DNA from 4 places in the Streptomyces sp. SJL17-4 genome. Region 4 is predicted to be linked to each of the others. Evidence: riboswitches for the same ligand, from Rfam matches in the RefSeq annotation. Region 4 holds a riboswitch; each other region holds the start of a gene.
What was found. Region 4 has a riboswitch for cyclic di-AMP ahead of N5875_RS18475 (M23 family metallopeptidase). Riboswitches for the same ligand answer to the same signal wherever they lie in the genome.
Positions count from the first base shown of each region.

Region 1: another riboswitch for cyclic di-AMP. It lies ahead of N5875_RS23460 (transglycosylase family protein); the one in region 4 lies ahead of N5875_RS18475 (M23 family metallopeptidase).
Region 2: another riboswitch for cyclic di-AMP. It lies ahead of N5875_RS00795 (LysM peptidoglycan-binding domain-containing protein); the one in region 4 lies ahead of N5875_RS18475 (M23 family metallopeptidase).
Region 3: another riboswitch for cyclic di-AMP. It lies ahead of N5875_RS06305 (LysM peptidoglycan-binding domain-containing M23 family metallopeptidase); the one in region 4 lies ahead of N5875_RS18475 (M23 family metallopeptidase).

Region 1 covers NZ_CP104578.1:5,203,211-5,206,729, forward strand. Annotated here, with positions in the region: gene N5875_RS23450 (cytochrome P450) at 1-11, shown strand, start outside; gene N5875_RS23455 (transglycosylase family protein) at 162-1,286, shown strand; cyclic di-AMP (ydaO/yuaA leader) riboswitch at 1,545-1,718, shown strand; gene N5875_RS23460 (transglycosylase family protein) at 1,722-2,450, shown strand; gene eno (phosphopyruvate hydratase) at 2,762-3,519, shown strand, end outside.
Region 2 covers NZ_CP104578.1:176,611-180,129, reverse strand. Annotated here, with positions in the region: gene N5875_RS00800 (alpha/beta family hydrolase) at 1-655, shown strand, start outside; gene N5875_RS00795 (LysM peptidoglycan-binding domain-containing protein) at 649-1,524, opposite strand; cyclic di-AMP (ydaO/yuaA leader) riboswitch at 1,530-1,713, opposite strand; gene N5875_RS00790 (hypothetical protein) at 2,056-2,658, shown strand; gene N5875_RS00785 (phospholipase C, phosphocholine-specific) at 2,755-3,519, opposite strand, start outside.
Region 3 covers NZ_CP104578.1:1,419,490-1,423,008, reverse strand. Annotated here, with positions in the region: gene N5875_RS06320 (helix-turn-helix domain-containing protein) at 1-251, shown strand, start outside; gene N5875_RS06315 (DUF6126 family protein) at 286-441, shown strand; gene N5875_RS06310 (tyrosine-protein phosphatase) at 466-1,287, opposite strand; cyclic di-AMP (ydaO/yuaA leader) riboswitch at 1,676-1,836, shown strand; gene N5875_RS06305 (LysM peptidoglycan-binding domain-containing M23 family metallopeptidase) at 1,841-2,854, shown strand; gene N5875_RS06300 (SGNH/GDSL hydrolase family protein) at 3,024-3,519, shown strand, end outside.
Region 4 covers NZ_CP104578.1:4,148,152-4,151,670, reverse strand. Annotated here, with positions in the region: gene N5875_RS18485 (MerR family transcriptional regulator) at 1-180, shown strand, start outside; gene N5875_RS18480 (PP2C family protein-serine/threonine phosphatase) at 410-1,618, shown strand; cyclic di-AMP (ydaO/yuaA leader) riboswitch at 1,820-1,966, shown strand; gene N5875_RS18475 (M23 family metallopeptidase) at 1,978-3,138, shown strand; gene N5875_RS18470 (aldo/keto reductase) at 3,201-3,519, shown strand, end outside.

The sequences.
Region 1 (3,519 bases), 1.1 Mb from region 4:
CAGAACTGTGATCTTCGCGTGATCGCGGGTGCATCGACTTGTGATGAGCGTTCGAATACGGCTACCTTCCCCGTCAGCTCGGTTCGTCAACGTGGTTGAGTAATTCGGCCATGTGCGGCAACTGGGCTCGCCCTCCTAGTCGTCACGCGAAAGGCGCTCCTATGCGTTCCGGGAACGGACGTCACCGTCGCCCCCGTCAGGCCCCCGCAATCGTCGTCGCCGCGGGTGTGACCGGCTCCGCCATGGCGCTGCCGCTGCTCGCCACCGGGTCCGCCTCCGCGGCCGACGCAGCCACCTGGGACCGGGTCGCCGAATGCGAGTCCGGCGGCCAGTGGAGCGCCAACTTCGGCAACGGCATGTACGGCGGGCTCCAGTTCACCCAGGACAGCTGGGAGCGGAACGGTGGCCTGACGTACGCGCCCAGCCCCGATCTGGCCAGTCGCGCCCAGCAGATCGCGGTGGCCGAGAAGGCCCTTGCCAAGGGCTCCAACGAGTGGGCCACCTGCGCGCCGATCGCCGGCCTGACGAACGACGGCACGTCGCCGGGCGTGGACCCCGGTCCCGCGAGCGTCCCCAAGGCCCCCACGGGGCCGGTTCCCGAGTCGAACTGGACCACGGGTCTGCCCGGGACCTCCGAGGAGACCTCGGAGGCCGCCGAGGGGGCGAAGGGGTCCGAGGACGCGAAGAAGGGCACGGGGACGGCTTCGCCGACCGCGCCCGCCACGCCCGTCTCGCCGACCGCTCCCGTCACGCCGACCACCCCGGCGAGCCCCTCCGTGTCGACCGACCCGAGCCACCCGACCGTGCCCACCACTCCGGGCACGCCCGATACATCCCTTACGCCGGGTACGCCGGGTACGCCCGGCACCCCTGACGCGCCGGGGGCCACCGAGCCCGGTGCGCCGACGGATGACGTGTCGTCGGCCACTCCCGGAACCGGGAAGCACCGGGGTGACGCCGCGCCGGAGGAAACCGGCAACCCGGACAGTTCCGCTGAATCGGGTAGACATGCTTCATCGGACAACAACCTGACCGAAAAGCCCCCGAAGGCGGCGCCGGCTGACGCTTCGAAGGAAACGGACGCAACTGACAGTCAGGGCAACTCGGGCTCCTATCTCGTGCAGCCGGGCGACAATCTGTCCGACATTGCACAGGAGAACGAACTCCCCGGGGGCTGGACCGCCCTCTACGACGCCAACCGGCAGACCGTGGGCCTCGATCCGGACTTCATCCTCCCTGGTCAGGCTCTCGACCTGACGAACGGTTCGACCGCGTCGGCGGAGTGATTCGGGGGCGTATGTCCGGTTCTGGGCAAGTGAGACATGGGTCTCTTCGCCCCAACTGGCGTGTCACGCCCGCAAACTTTGCTCCCGTCACCTCTCACCTGCACAAACACCCCCCATCGGAAGGCAAGTAGGGGCGTTATTTCCGCAATACGCCTCTTTGAACTTCCGGTGGGTCTGTGTCTACGGTCGTCACCGCTCGCCACCGCGGGCCCCGTCGACCGAAACGCCGAATCCTGCCGTCGGCCGATGGGAACAGTCGTCGCGCAAGCGCCGAAGGCAGGAGTGGGGGACCCAAGGTAAGTGCCGGCCCCGGCCGTTGAGACAGACGGCCGACGATCGGCTTGGGGTGAAGCCGCGTGCTAGGACACGCGGCCGGGCAACTTTCCGGCCCGAACCCGACAGCTCACCTCACAGGCGTCGGTGAGGAGAATCTCCATGCTGTTTTCCGGCAAGGGCAAACACCGCCGTCCCTCCAAGGCCACCCAGGTCGCCACGCTCGTCGGCGTCACCGGTGTCGCCGTGGCCGCCCCGCTGATGACCGCGGGCACCGCCTCGGCCGCCACGGCCTCCGAGTGGGACCGCGTCGCCCAGTGCGAGTCCGGCGGCAACTGGTCGATCAACACGGGCAACGGCTACTACGGCGGCCTGCAGTTCTCGGCCTCCACCTGGGCCGCGTACGGCGGCACCGCCTACGCCTCGACCGCCAACCAGGCGTCGAAGTCCCAGCAGATAGCCATCGCCGAGAAGGTCCTCGCGGGCCAGGGCAAGGGCGCCTGGCCGTCCTGTGGCGTGGGCCTCTCCGGCGCCTCGTACGACGGTGGCGCCACCGAGAGCGCGCCGCAGCAGAGCACCCAGCAGCAGCCGCAGCAGGAGCGGAAGGCCGAGCAGCCGACCACCCGCAGCGAGCAGCGCCAGGCCCCGAAGAAGGCCACGCAGCAGCAGGCCGCTCCGCAGGCCGCCGCGAAGAAGACCGTCACCACCCCGACCGGCAAGAAGGTCAAGAAGGGTGACGGCGAGTACAAGGTCGTGACCGGCGACACCCTCAGCAAGATCGCCCAGGCGCACGGCGTCAAGGGCGGCTGGGCCGAGCTCTTCGAGCTGAACGACGACGTCGTCGACAACGCCGACCTCATCTACCCGGGCCAGCAGCTTCACCTGAAGTGAGCCCGGCGGCCCGCGTGAGTCCGGCGGCTCACGCGGACCCTCCGACCCTCCCGCGGTGACCACCCCGGCCCGACGCGTCTCTCCCCCGTGCGCGTCGGGCCGGGGTTCCCCCGTTTCAGGAGGACTCCGTGGTTACCGACTGGTAGATCTGGGGTCCTTCGTCCCGAGATGCATGCCCTCGGGTCCTTTTTCGTCCCAGCGGGCGGGCGCCCGGCTGGCCGGAGCCCCCGAGCCGGTTAGGCTCTTGTCGCAAGGCCAAGCGACCCTGCACCGACCTTGCGTCACATCCAGCGTCACATCCCAAAAAGGAGATGCTCGTGCCGTCCATCGACGTCGTCGTAGCCCGGGAAATCCTGGACTCCCGAGGCAACCCCACGGTCGAGGTCGAGGTCGGCCTCGACGACGGCAGCACCGGTCGTGCTGCTGTTCCGTCCGGCGCCTCCACCGGTGCGTTCGAGGCCATCGAGCTTCGCGACGGTGACCCGAACCGCTACCTGGGCAAGGGTGTCGAGAAGGCCGTCCTCGCCGTCATCGAGCAGATCGGCCCGGAGCTCGTCGGCTACGACGCCACCGAGCAGCGCCTGATCGACCAGGCCATGTTCGACCTGGACGCCACCGAGAACAAGGGCTCCCTCGGCGCCAACGCCATCCTCGGCGTCTCCCTCGCCGTCGCGCACGCCGCGTCCGAGGCCTCGGACCTCCCGCTCTTCCGCTACCTCGGCGGCCCGAACGCGCACCTGCTGCCCGTTCCGATGATGAACATCCTCAACGGTGGGTCGCACGCCGACTCCAACGTGGACATCCAGGAGTTCATGATCGCCCCGATCGGCGCGGAGTCCTTCTCCGAGGCCCTCCGCTGGGGCGCCGAGATCTACCACACCCTCAAGGCCGTGCTGAAGCGCAAGGGCCTCTCCACCGGCCTCGGCGACGAGGGCGGCTTCGCGCCGAACCTCGAGTCGAACCGCGCCGCCCTCGACCTCATCGTCGAGGCCATCAAGGAGGCCGGCTACACCCCGGGCTCCGACGTCGCGCTCGCGCTCGACGTGGCCGCGTCCGAGTTCTACAAGGA
Region 2 (3,519 bases), 4.0 Mb from region 4:
GCACGGCCCGGTCGTCCAGGACACGGACATCAGGATCCCCGTCGCCGACGGCGTCATGCTCGCGGGACGGCTCGCGGTGCCCGAGGGCGCCACCGGCATCGTCCTGTTCGCCCACGGCAGCGGGAGCAGTCGGCACAGCCCCCGCAATCGGGCGGTCGCGGCCGCGCTCAACCGGGCGGGACTCGGAACGCTCCTGTTCGACCTGCTCACCGAGGCCGAGGCGGTCGACCGGGCGCAGGTCTTCGACACCCCGCTGCTCGCCGACAGGCTCGCCCGCGCCACGGAGTGGCTCGCCGAGCGTCCGGAGAGCGAAGGCCTCCCGCTGGGCTACTTCGGGGCCAGTACGGGAGCGGCCGCCGCGCTGTGGGCTGCGGGCGACCTGGAGTCCGCCGTGGCCGCCGTCGTCTCACGCGGTGGCCGGCCGGACCTCGCGGCCGACCACCTGGCGCGGGTCAAGGCCCCGACGCTCCTCGTGGTCGGGGGCAGGGACGCGCTGGTCCTGGACCTCAACCGGCGGGCCGAGGCGCTGCTGCGCTGCGAGAGCCGGCTGGAGGTCGTGGAGGGCGCCACGCACCTCTTCGAGGAGCCGGGCGCCCTGGAGGAGGTGGCGGAGCTCGCCACCTCCTGGTTCACCGGGCACTTCCGGGATCAGTAGGCGCCGTTGACGTTGTCGATGGAGCCGTAGCGGTCGGCCGCGTAGTTGCAGGCGGCCGTGATGTTGGCGACCGGGTCGAACAGGTCCATCGACGTGCCGGGCACGTGATAGGCGAGGAAGGTCGGCTCGATGACCTGGAGCAGGCCCTTGGAGGGGGTGCCGGCCACGGCGTTGGAGTCCCAGAGGTTGATGGCCTGGGGGTTGCCGGAGGACTCCCGCATGATGTTGCGGTGGATCCCCTCGTACGAGCCGGGGATGCCGCGCTGGGCCATGATGTCCAGCGACTCGCGGATCCAGCCGTCGAGGTTGTTCGCGTACTGGGTGGCGGCGGCGGGCGCGGCCTGGACCGGAGCGGCGGCGGCGGGAGCGGCGGCCGAGGCGCCGGTGCCGGTGGCCGGGGTGGCGCTCCGGCGCTCGGAGCGGTTCGCCCGTTCGGCCGTGGCGGTCTTCTTCGCCTGCGTGGGGGCGGCCTTCACGGAATCCCGACGAAGCGTCAGTTCAAGACCCGGATGAATAAGTGACGGGTTGTCACCCACGGCGCTCCGGTTGGCGCGGTAAAGGCCCTTCCAGCCGCCCTGAATTCCCTTCTTCTGGGCGATCAGGGAAAGCGAGTCACCACTGACGACCGTGTAGGTGCGTGCGGCGGCCGGGGCGGCGGGTGCCTTGGCGGCGGCCTTCGCGGCGACCGGGGCCGCGGGGGCGGTGATGTTCTTGGCGGCGATTTCCGGGGCTCCGGAAACAGGCGCGGCGCCGGCCACGGCCGGGGCGATCAGCGGGAGGGTGAGGGCGGCTCCGCCCGTGCCGACCAGCGCGAGTCCACGGGAGACGGGGCGGCGGCGGGGGCGGCGGTGCTTACCGTGAGCAGGCATGACGAGATTCCTCTCCGGCGCCTTCGGGGTGAGCTGTCGGGTTCGGACTGGAGATGTCCGGCCGCGCGCACGCGGCTTCACCCCGAGCCGTTCCGGAATCCGGGCCGGCGTATTCGTGGGTCCCCCGCTCCTGCCGTCGGGTGAAAGGGAGGTATTTCGAGCGGTGGCAGGATTCGGCGATCCGCTCGAATGGAGGTGACCGTAGGCCAGTAATGCGGCGGAGAACAAGAGGATCTGAGTCCAGGGGTCGGTGAAAGGATCACCGAATTCATGGAATTCAAGATCGACCTCGACTCCTGCGCATCGAACTTCCTTGTCCCGCACGGCCTGCACGGATTCCGATCACCGGGGAATCCCCGGGAACGTGAGTCGCGTCACCAGGTGCTCAATGTCCGAATAGGGGTGGTAATTCTATTAATGGAGAAGTGGGCGATAAGGGACTGTTCGACCGCGCGGGCACTCAAGGGCATAGGTCGCAAAACCGACATTCGTCATGAAAGATGGAGCCACCCCGACCGAGGAGCCGCCCGGATGTCGCCCTCCGCCTCCCTGCTCGACCCCGAGACCCTCGACCGTGAGGCCGCCGCCCTCTACGAGAGCGCCACCTGGCAGCGGATCGTCACGGACTGGACCGCGCCGCCGGCGCCCGCACCCGCTGTGGAGGGCTGGCGTGAGCTGCTCACCCTGCCGGTGGAGCGGCTCGTCGCCGACGCGCTCGACGCGTTGCCGCCTTCCCTTCCCGCCGAGCGCCGGCTTCCCGGCCGGATCGGAGCCGTCCTGCCCGACCGGCTGCACGCCTGGCGTCGCATCGGCCAGCCCGAGCTGCGCCCCTCGGTCCACCTCGGGTACGCGCGCCTGGTGCTGACGGAGTGGGGCTGGCAGAACGCGCCGTACAAGCTGCGCGACGTGCGCGGGGCCCGGTGTGTCTGCGGCGCGCTGCTCGCCGCGCACCGTCTCGGCTACGGCAGCGCGACGACGATGAACGAGGCGGCCGCCTGGATCATGGCCGAGCTCCGGTCGCGGGGGTGGCATGAGCTGATCGGGCCGTGGAACCGGGCCCCGGGCCGTACGGCCGCCGACGCGGTGGCCCTCCTCGACGCCACGATCCACCGCGCGGCGCACGCCGGGCGCTGACGGACTCTCCGCGGGCGCGGGGCGGGTGTGGGGCGGGTGGGAGGCGGGTGCGCGACGGCGGCGAAGCGGCCACCGCCCCGCACCCGGACGGCGTACTCAGCCGGTGATGCTCGGCGCTCCGGTCTCGATGTGACCGGTGTACCGGCGCGACCAGGTCCCGTCGATGTCGGCCAGGATCGTGAAGTCGTACCAGCCGTTGTTGTAGGCGACCGCGTTGAAGAAGTCCTCCCGAGTGGAGCCGGCCGGGACCGTGTAGGTCCAGGGGCCGTCCGTGCGGTAGGCGTTCGAGCGGATCGTGAACGTCACCGGCCCGGCCGAGGTGTTGCTCATCCTGAACCACAGGGCCGTCCGCCCCGTCCCCGGCTCGGTCGCGAACCTGGATGTCACCTCGACGGCCTTGCCGGCCTTGGAGGCGTCCCCGATGAACCGGCGCAGGAAGCGGTTGGGGCCCATCATCGAGATGTCGTACTTGCCGGACCCCGATCCCAGGCCGATGTTGAAGTAGTCGGTGGCCGTGCCGCCCGCGTCGACGGTGTACTGCCAGGCGGCCGTGTCGCGGTGCTGGTGCGGGTGGATCGAGAAATGGGCCGCGCGCTTGGCCTCGGCGCCCTGGTTCGCCATCGAGAACCAGGCGAGGATCTTGCCCGCGGCTCCGAACTCGAAGCGGTCGAGATTGCCGTTCACCTGGTACGGCAGCGCGCGGGCCGGCCGGGTGCCGGACTCCTGCGCGGGCTGGGCGTTGTTCTGCGGGGCCGGGTTCGGCAGCGGACCGCAGGTCGCCTGGCCGATGACCTTCGCCGTGGAGGGGAGGCCGGCCGGTACGCCGTACACCGGGTGGGCGAAGTCGAAGACGCCGGTCAG
Region 3 (3,519 bases), 2.7 Mb from region 4:
CCCGGGCCGACATCGTGCGCGTCCACCCCGGCGAGGAGTGGATCCACGTCCTGGAGGGCCGGGTGCGGCTGGCCCTCGGCGAGGCCGTCCACGTCCTCGATCCCGGGGACAGCGCGCACTTCGACTCGCTGACCCCGCACCGGATCGGAGCGGCGACCCCCGGCGGGGCCGAGCTGCTCTTCGTCCACACCCTGATGCAGAGCCCCGTCGCCGAGCTGTGTCTCGGCGACGGAACTCCGCACCGGCGCTGATCCCGCGTACTTCCTTCGACAGAAAAGGACCGAGATGTCCGAGAAGGCACGACCTGTCACCGGCGAAGAGCGAGGCGAGGGCAAGTTCCCCAAGGGGCTCGTCCTGCGCCTCTTCGCCTATCTGATCGCCGGGCACCTCTTCGCCGGCTTCCTCTACCTGCTGTTCATGCTGGGCGGCCAGAACCAGTAGGCCCCGGTAACCGGTAGGCCCTGGTCACGCCTCCGTGAGCAGCCGCTCGCGGAGGCGCTCGCGGGTCTCCGGGGACAGCTTCAGGCCCTCGGTGAGGTAGGTGTCCACCGAGCCCCAGGTCGCCTCGATCGTCTCGAAGGCGCCCCGCAGGTACTCCACCCGCGCGTCGAACAGCGGGCTCAGCAGCTCCATCACCTCGGGCGACATCGCGTCCGGGGCGGTGGAGCTGCGGCGTACCTTGTAGCGGCGGTGCGGGTCGTTCGACTTCACGTAGTCGGCCTCGATCGCCTCCCGCTCGACCCCGACGGCCAGCAGGGTGATCGCGATGGAGAGCCCCGCGCGGTCCTTGCCGGCCGCACAGTGCATCAGGGCGGGGAGGCTGTCCTCGGCCAGCGAGTGCAGGATCCGGCTGTGCTCCATGGTCCGCTCGACCACCATCTTCCGGTACGAGTCGGACATTCGGGCTGCGGCCTTGCCGTCGCCGAGGATGTCCCGCAGCTGCTCGATGTCGCCGTCGCGGACCAGCTTCCAGAACTCCTTTCCGTCGGCCGGGTCGTTGAGGGGTATGTTCACGTTCCGTACGCCCGGCAGTTCGACGTCCGGGCCCTCGATCTTCCGGTCGGCGAGGTTCCGGAAGTCGAAGACGGTGTGCAGTCCGAGCGAGTCGAGGAAGGTGACGTCCTCCTCGGTGGCGTGGGCGAGGTGGCCGCTACGGAAGAGGCGGCCGGGATGCACGGCGCGCCCGTCCGTCGTCGGCAGGCCGCCCACATCCCGGAAGTTGCGGACCTCGGCCAGCTCGGGTTCGTTCGCTTCGATGGGCGGGACCTGCGGCAGCTGCTGCGTCACGGATGCTCCTGATGGTCGACGTTCGGGTGCCCGACGCGAGATCGGTTCCAGGGGCAATCATCCAGGTGGGGCTGTGATGGCGCACCCCCCTGGACGGGAATGGGTGATCTGTCCGAATTGAGGCGTTGCGTATAACGCGCCCTGTTTACAGGTGAGATGAGTCTCGGCGCGTGAGCAGGGTCATAGAAGTGACGGATCGTGGCCGGACGCCCGAAGCAAATGCCCTGCGCAAAAAGGAAATCGAGGGTCCGTCATCCACGGAGGGTGACCGGAATTCCGGGTGAAAGGCCGTACGGGGAAAGCCGGGAGAAATCCGTGGCTTGTTCGTGCCGACCCCGCTCGTCTAGCGTCACCGTCAATCCGGTCGGACCGCCGAATCCTGCCACCGTCCGGAATTCCACCCATCCCATGCGTGGCAGGAGCGGGGGACCCAAGGAAGTACGCCGGTCCCGCGACGCAGGACGGCTCGGGGTGAAGTCGCGCGAGAGCGTGACCGGACATCTCCAGTCCGAACCCGACAGCTCACCTCGTAGGCGCCGGAGAGGAATTCGCCATGCCCGCGAAGGGTAAGCACCGCCGCATCAAGTCCAACCGCCTCACCCGCGGAATCGCCGCCGCCGGTACGGGAGGCGCCGTTGTCGCCCTCCCGCTCCTCGGTGCCACCGGTGCCCACGCCGCCGAGCAGGCCGCCCCGGCCGCTCCCGGCCAGGCCGTCACCGCCGCCGCCCAGGTGAAGGCCCCCGCCGTCGCCAAGGCCGCGCCCACCGCCACGAAGGCCGCGCCGAAGACGTACTCCGTCGTGCGGGGCGACTACCTGTCGAAGATCGCCGCCGAGCACGACCTCACCGGTGGCTGGCAGAAGCTGTACGCCGACAACCGTCAGGTCGTCGGCGAGGACCCCTCGCTCATCCTGCCGGGCATGAAGCTCACCCTCGGCGCCAAGAGCACCGCCAAGGCCGCACCGAAGAGCGCCGCGCCCAAGGCCGCCGCCCCCAAGAGCCCGGCGAAGGCCTCTGCGGAGAGCTCCTCGAAGAACGGCGACAGCACGCGTGCCTCCCGGAGCAGCGAGCGCGCCGCCGCTCCGGCCGCGAGCACGCAGTCGTCGGGCTCGTCGGCTTCGCAGTCGTCGGGGGCCTCCGCCTCCGGCGCCTCGACCTCCGCCTCCGGCTGGGTCGCCCCGGTCAGCGGCGGCTTCTCCACCCCGTACCGCGCCTCGGGCTCCATGTGGTCCTCCGGCTACCACACCGGTGTCGACTTCATCGCCTCCTCCGGCACCGCCGTCCGCGCCGTCGGCGCCGGCACGGTCGTCTCCGCCGGCTGGAGCGGCGCCTACGGCAACGAGGTCGTCATCCAGCACGCCGACGGCAACTACTCGCAGTACGCCCACCTCTCCTCCCTCTCCGTCTCGACCGGCCAGACGGTCTCCGGCGGTCAGCAGATCGGCCTCTCCGGCTCGACCGGCAACTCCACCGGCCCGCACCTGCACTTCGAGATCCGCACCTCGCCGAGCTACGGCTCCGACGTCGACCCGCTGGCCTACCTCCGTCAGCACGGCGTCTCCGTCTGACGGAGCGTCCCCCGCTGACACGAGCAGCTCCCCGAAGGCCCGGCACCCACGTGCCGGGCCTTCGGCCTATTCCGGCTTGGCAAATTCTTTATCGGTGGCATATGTCACCCGGCGTCAACCCCTCCTTACGGTCGCGTAAGTCACATCCGAAGGGGAAGGATGTGCACCCGTGGCAGACGATTCGAGATCAAGAGACAAGAACGCATTCGGGTCGTACGCGGCGATCGGTGACAGCTTCACCGAGGGCGTCGGAGACCCCGGGCCCGACGGGACGTACGTCGGCTGGGCGGACCGCTTCGCGGTGCTGCTCGCCGACCAGCTGCCGGAGCACGACGCCTTCCGCTACGCCAACCTGGCGGTACGCGGGCGCCTCCTCGACCAGATCGTGGCGGAACAGGTCCCCCGGGCGAAGGAACTCGCCCCCGACCTGGTGACCTTCTGCGCCGGCGGGAACGACATCATCCGCCCCGGCACGGACCCCGACGACGTCGCCGAGCGCTTCGAGCGCGCCGTCGCCGGACTGACCTCCGCCGTCGGCACCGTCATGGTGACCACCGGCTTCGACACCCGCGACGTGATCCTCCTCAAGCACCTGCGCGGCAAGATCGCCACGTACAACGGGCACGTCCGGGCCATCGCCGACCGCTACGGCTGCCCGGTCCTCG
Region 4 (3,519 bases):
GCGCGGCGGCAGGTCGCCTGGCTGTCCACCACCACGACGCCGAGCAAGGAGTACGTGATCGGTCTCGGCCGTATGTACGTCGACGACCCGCGCTTCACCGTGAACTACGACAAGCACGGCGAGGGCACCGCGGTCCTCGTGCGGGACGCGATGGAGATCTACGCGGAGCGGAACCTGTAGCCCGAGCCCGCCCGGCCGCCGGGAAGCGGGGTCCTTCGACGTCCACCTGCCCGCGCAGACCGCCGCGGCGCCTCCCCGCGCGCGTGGCCGGGCCGGGTCCCCGGCCGTACGCCGGTCGGCCCCCTGGGAGTCGCCGCCCCGGGCGGCGGCGGCCACCCTGGGAGGGCGCGGTACGGGCCGCGGGGACGGACCGGGCAGGAGAGCACAGGTGGGGCACCTCCCAGGAGCGATCGGTGGGCGGCGCGGCGGCGAGGGCCGTGGCCCGTACGGGGGTGCCCGGAGGTTCCTCCGGGCGCTGCCGCCGCTGATCATCGTGGGTGGGGTCGTCTTCGACGTCCTGACGCCGGCCAAGTACAGCGCGGCGCCGATGTTCTCCGCCGCCCCGCTGATCGCGGCACCGTTCTTCTCCACCCTCACGACGCTGCTCACCGGGATCGCCGCCGTCCTCGCCTCGGTCGGGCTGCACGTCTACAACGGCACCGCGACCGAGATCCCCTCGCTCACCGAGATCCTGACGGTGCTCACGGTCTCCGTGCTCGCCCTGCTCATCAACCGGGTCGTCCGCCGCAGCGGTGAACGGCTCGCCTCGGCGCGGGTCATCGCGGAGACCGCGCAGAAGGCGGTGCTGCCGACGCCCGCCGAGCGGATCGGCGGGCTGCAGTGCGCGGCGCGGTACGAGGCGGCGCAGGCGGACGCGTTCATCGGCGGCGACCTGTTCGCCGTCCAGGACACCCCCTACGGGGTGCGGCTCGTGGTCGGCGACGTCCGGGGCAAGGGCCTGGACGCGGTCGAGGCCGTCGCCGTCGTCATCGGGGCGTTCCGGGAGGCGGCCGAGCAGGAGCGGACCCTGGAGGGCGTGGCGCAGCGGCTCGAACGGGCCCTGGCCCGGGAGGGCACCCGCCGTCATGGGCTCGACGCCTTCGAGGGGTTCACCACGGCCGTCCTCGCCGAGATCCCGCGCGGTGACGGGGGCGGCACCTTCGACGGTTTCGTACGGGTCGTCAACCGCGGGCATCCGCCGCCGCTGATGCTGTCCGCGGACGGGAGCCTGGACACGCTGGAGCCCGGCGAGCCGGCACTGCCGCTCGGCATGGGCGATCTGGCGTCGTGGCCGGACCGGGCCGAGGCGCGGCCGTACCCGCCGGGCGCGACGCTGCTCTTCTACACCGACGGTCTCTCGGAGGCGCGGAACGCCGAGGGCGTCTTCTACGACCCGGGGGAGCGGCTCGCCGGGCGGATCTTCCCCGGGCCCGAGGAACTGCTCGACGCGCTCGTGGACGACGTACGGCTGCACACCGGCGGCGGGTCGACGGACGACATGGCGCTGCTCGCGGTGAGCCGCCCGGCGACGGGGCAGCCGAAGCGGCGCCGGACGATGCCGGTGGTGCCGCCGGGCGGGCCCGGATCCCCCCGCGGCAGGCCCGGTCACCGACCGTAGTCGCGAGGTGTCACTGCGATAACAATTGACATAACGTCAGGTAGCGAGGGTTTCGGCGTCCCTTGCTGAAGGGAGGTCAAGTCGGACTATTCCCTCCCAATTCAATGAATGATCAAGAGGAACAGCTTGGAATCGGCACCCCGCGTCTATTAACGTTCGATAACGCAGCGCGGTCGTCCCAGCCGTCGCAAGAGACGGCACCGTGCGCACGCGCCGAATCCTGAAAAGGAACCGGGGAACCACTACTTGGGGTGAATCGGGCCCTTCGCACTTGTGCGACCGTGCCCGTAGGAGACCTTCCTGCTCCGAACCCGTCAGCTAACCCGGTAGGCGAGAAGGAAGGAAAGGAGCGCGCCTCCGTGGCGTCCAACACTCCCGCACCCGAAGCCCCCTTCGATGCCTTCGGTGGTGGTGCGGGCCCCGCCGCCCCGGACACCGAGTGGAACCCCACCGAGGGATCCCTCCGCGCCGAGAGCCGCTCCGGCGGCCGCCACCGTGTCGTCAAGCAGCGCTCCAACTTCGCCCGTTCCTCCACCGTCCTCGGCGTCGGTGTGATCGCGGCCGTCGGTGCGGGTGGCCTCGCCACCGCGCAGGAGAAGCCCCCGGTGGCCATCTCGCTGCCGGACCTCCCGGACCTCGACCTGCCGGACGCCCACGACCTGCCCGGCGTCGGCGACCTCCTCCCCGAGGAGACCCACGAGACGGTCAGCGCGGCCCGCGCCAACCCGAACCCGCTCACCGTCGCCACGTACGCCACCGTCGACGACGAGCAGGGCACGAAGACCCCGCAGATGCAGCAGGCCGGCCTGATCACCCAGGACGGCCCGGCCGCGAAGGCCGCGCCCGGCGCCGGCGACGCGGGCGAGGCCCTGCGCGCCCGCATCCTCCAGCAGGCCGAGCAGCAGCAGGCCTCCGCCGACGCCGCCGAGAAGGCCGCGGCGGAGAAGGCGGCGGCCGAGAAGGCCGCCGCGGAGGCCGCGGCCAAGGCCGACGCGGCGGAGAAGGCGGCCGCCGAGGCGAAGGCCAAGGCCGAGGCGGAGGCCAAGGCGAAGGCGGAAGCCGAGGCCAGGGCGAAGGCCGAGGCGGCGGCCGAGGCCGAGCGCCTCGCCAAGCTCGCCGCGAGCTACACGCTGCCGCTCTCCTCGTACAGCCTCAGCGCCACCTACATGCAGTCCGGCTCGATGTGGTCCTCCGGCTACCACACCGGCCTCGACTTCGCCGCCCCCACCGGCACCCCGCTCAAGGCCGTCCACGGCGGCACCATCAAGTCGGCGGGCTGGTCCGGCTCGTACGGCTACCGCGTCGTCCTGGAGCTCTCGGACGGCACCGAGATCTGGTACGCCCACATGTCCTCCATGACGGTCTCCGCCGGCCAGACCGTGGGCACCGGCGAGACGATCGGCCGCGTCGGCGCCACCGGCAACGTCACCGGCGCCCACCTCCACATGGAGGTGCACACGCCCGGCGGCTCCGGCCTCGACCCGGCGGAGTGGCTGCGCTCCAAGGGCCTCAGCCTCTGACACCCCGGCTCGCCACCTGAGCCGACGGAATAGGCCCGGCGGGGCGGACGGTTGTCTCGACCATGACGACTCTCCGCCCGCTGGGCAGTTCCGACCTGCACGTCTTCCCGCTCGCCCTGGGCGGCAACGTCTTCGGCTGGACCGCCGACGAGGCGCAGTCCTTCGCCGTCCTCGACGCCTACACCGCCGCGGGCGGCAACTTCGTCGACTCCGCCGACGTCTACTCGGCCTGGGCCGAGGGCAACGAGGGCGGCGAGTCCGAGACCGTCATCGGCCGTTGGCTCGCCGCGCGCGGCAACCGCGCCGATGTCGTCGTCGCCACCAAGGTCGGCGCCCACCCCCACTTCAAGGGACTGTCCGCGACCACCATCAAGGCGGCCG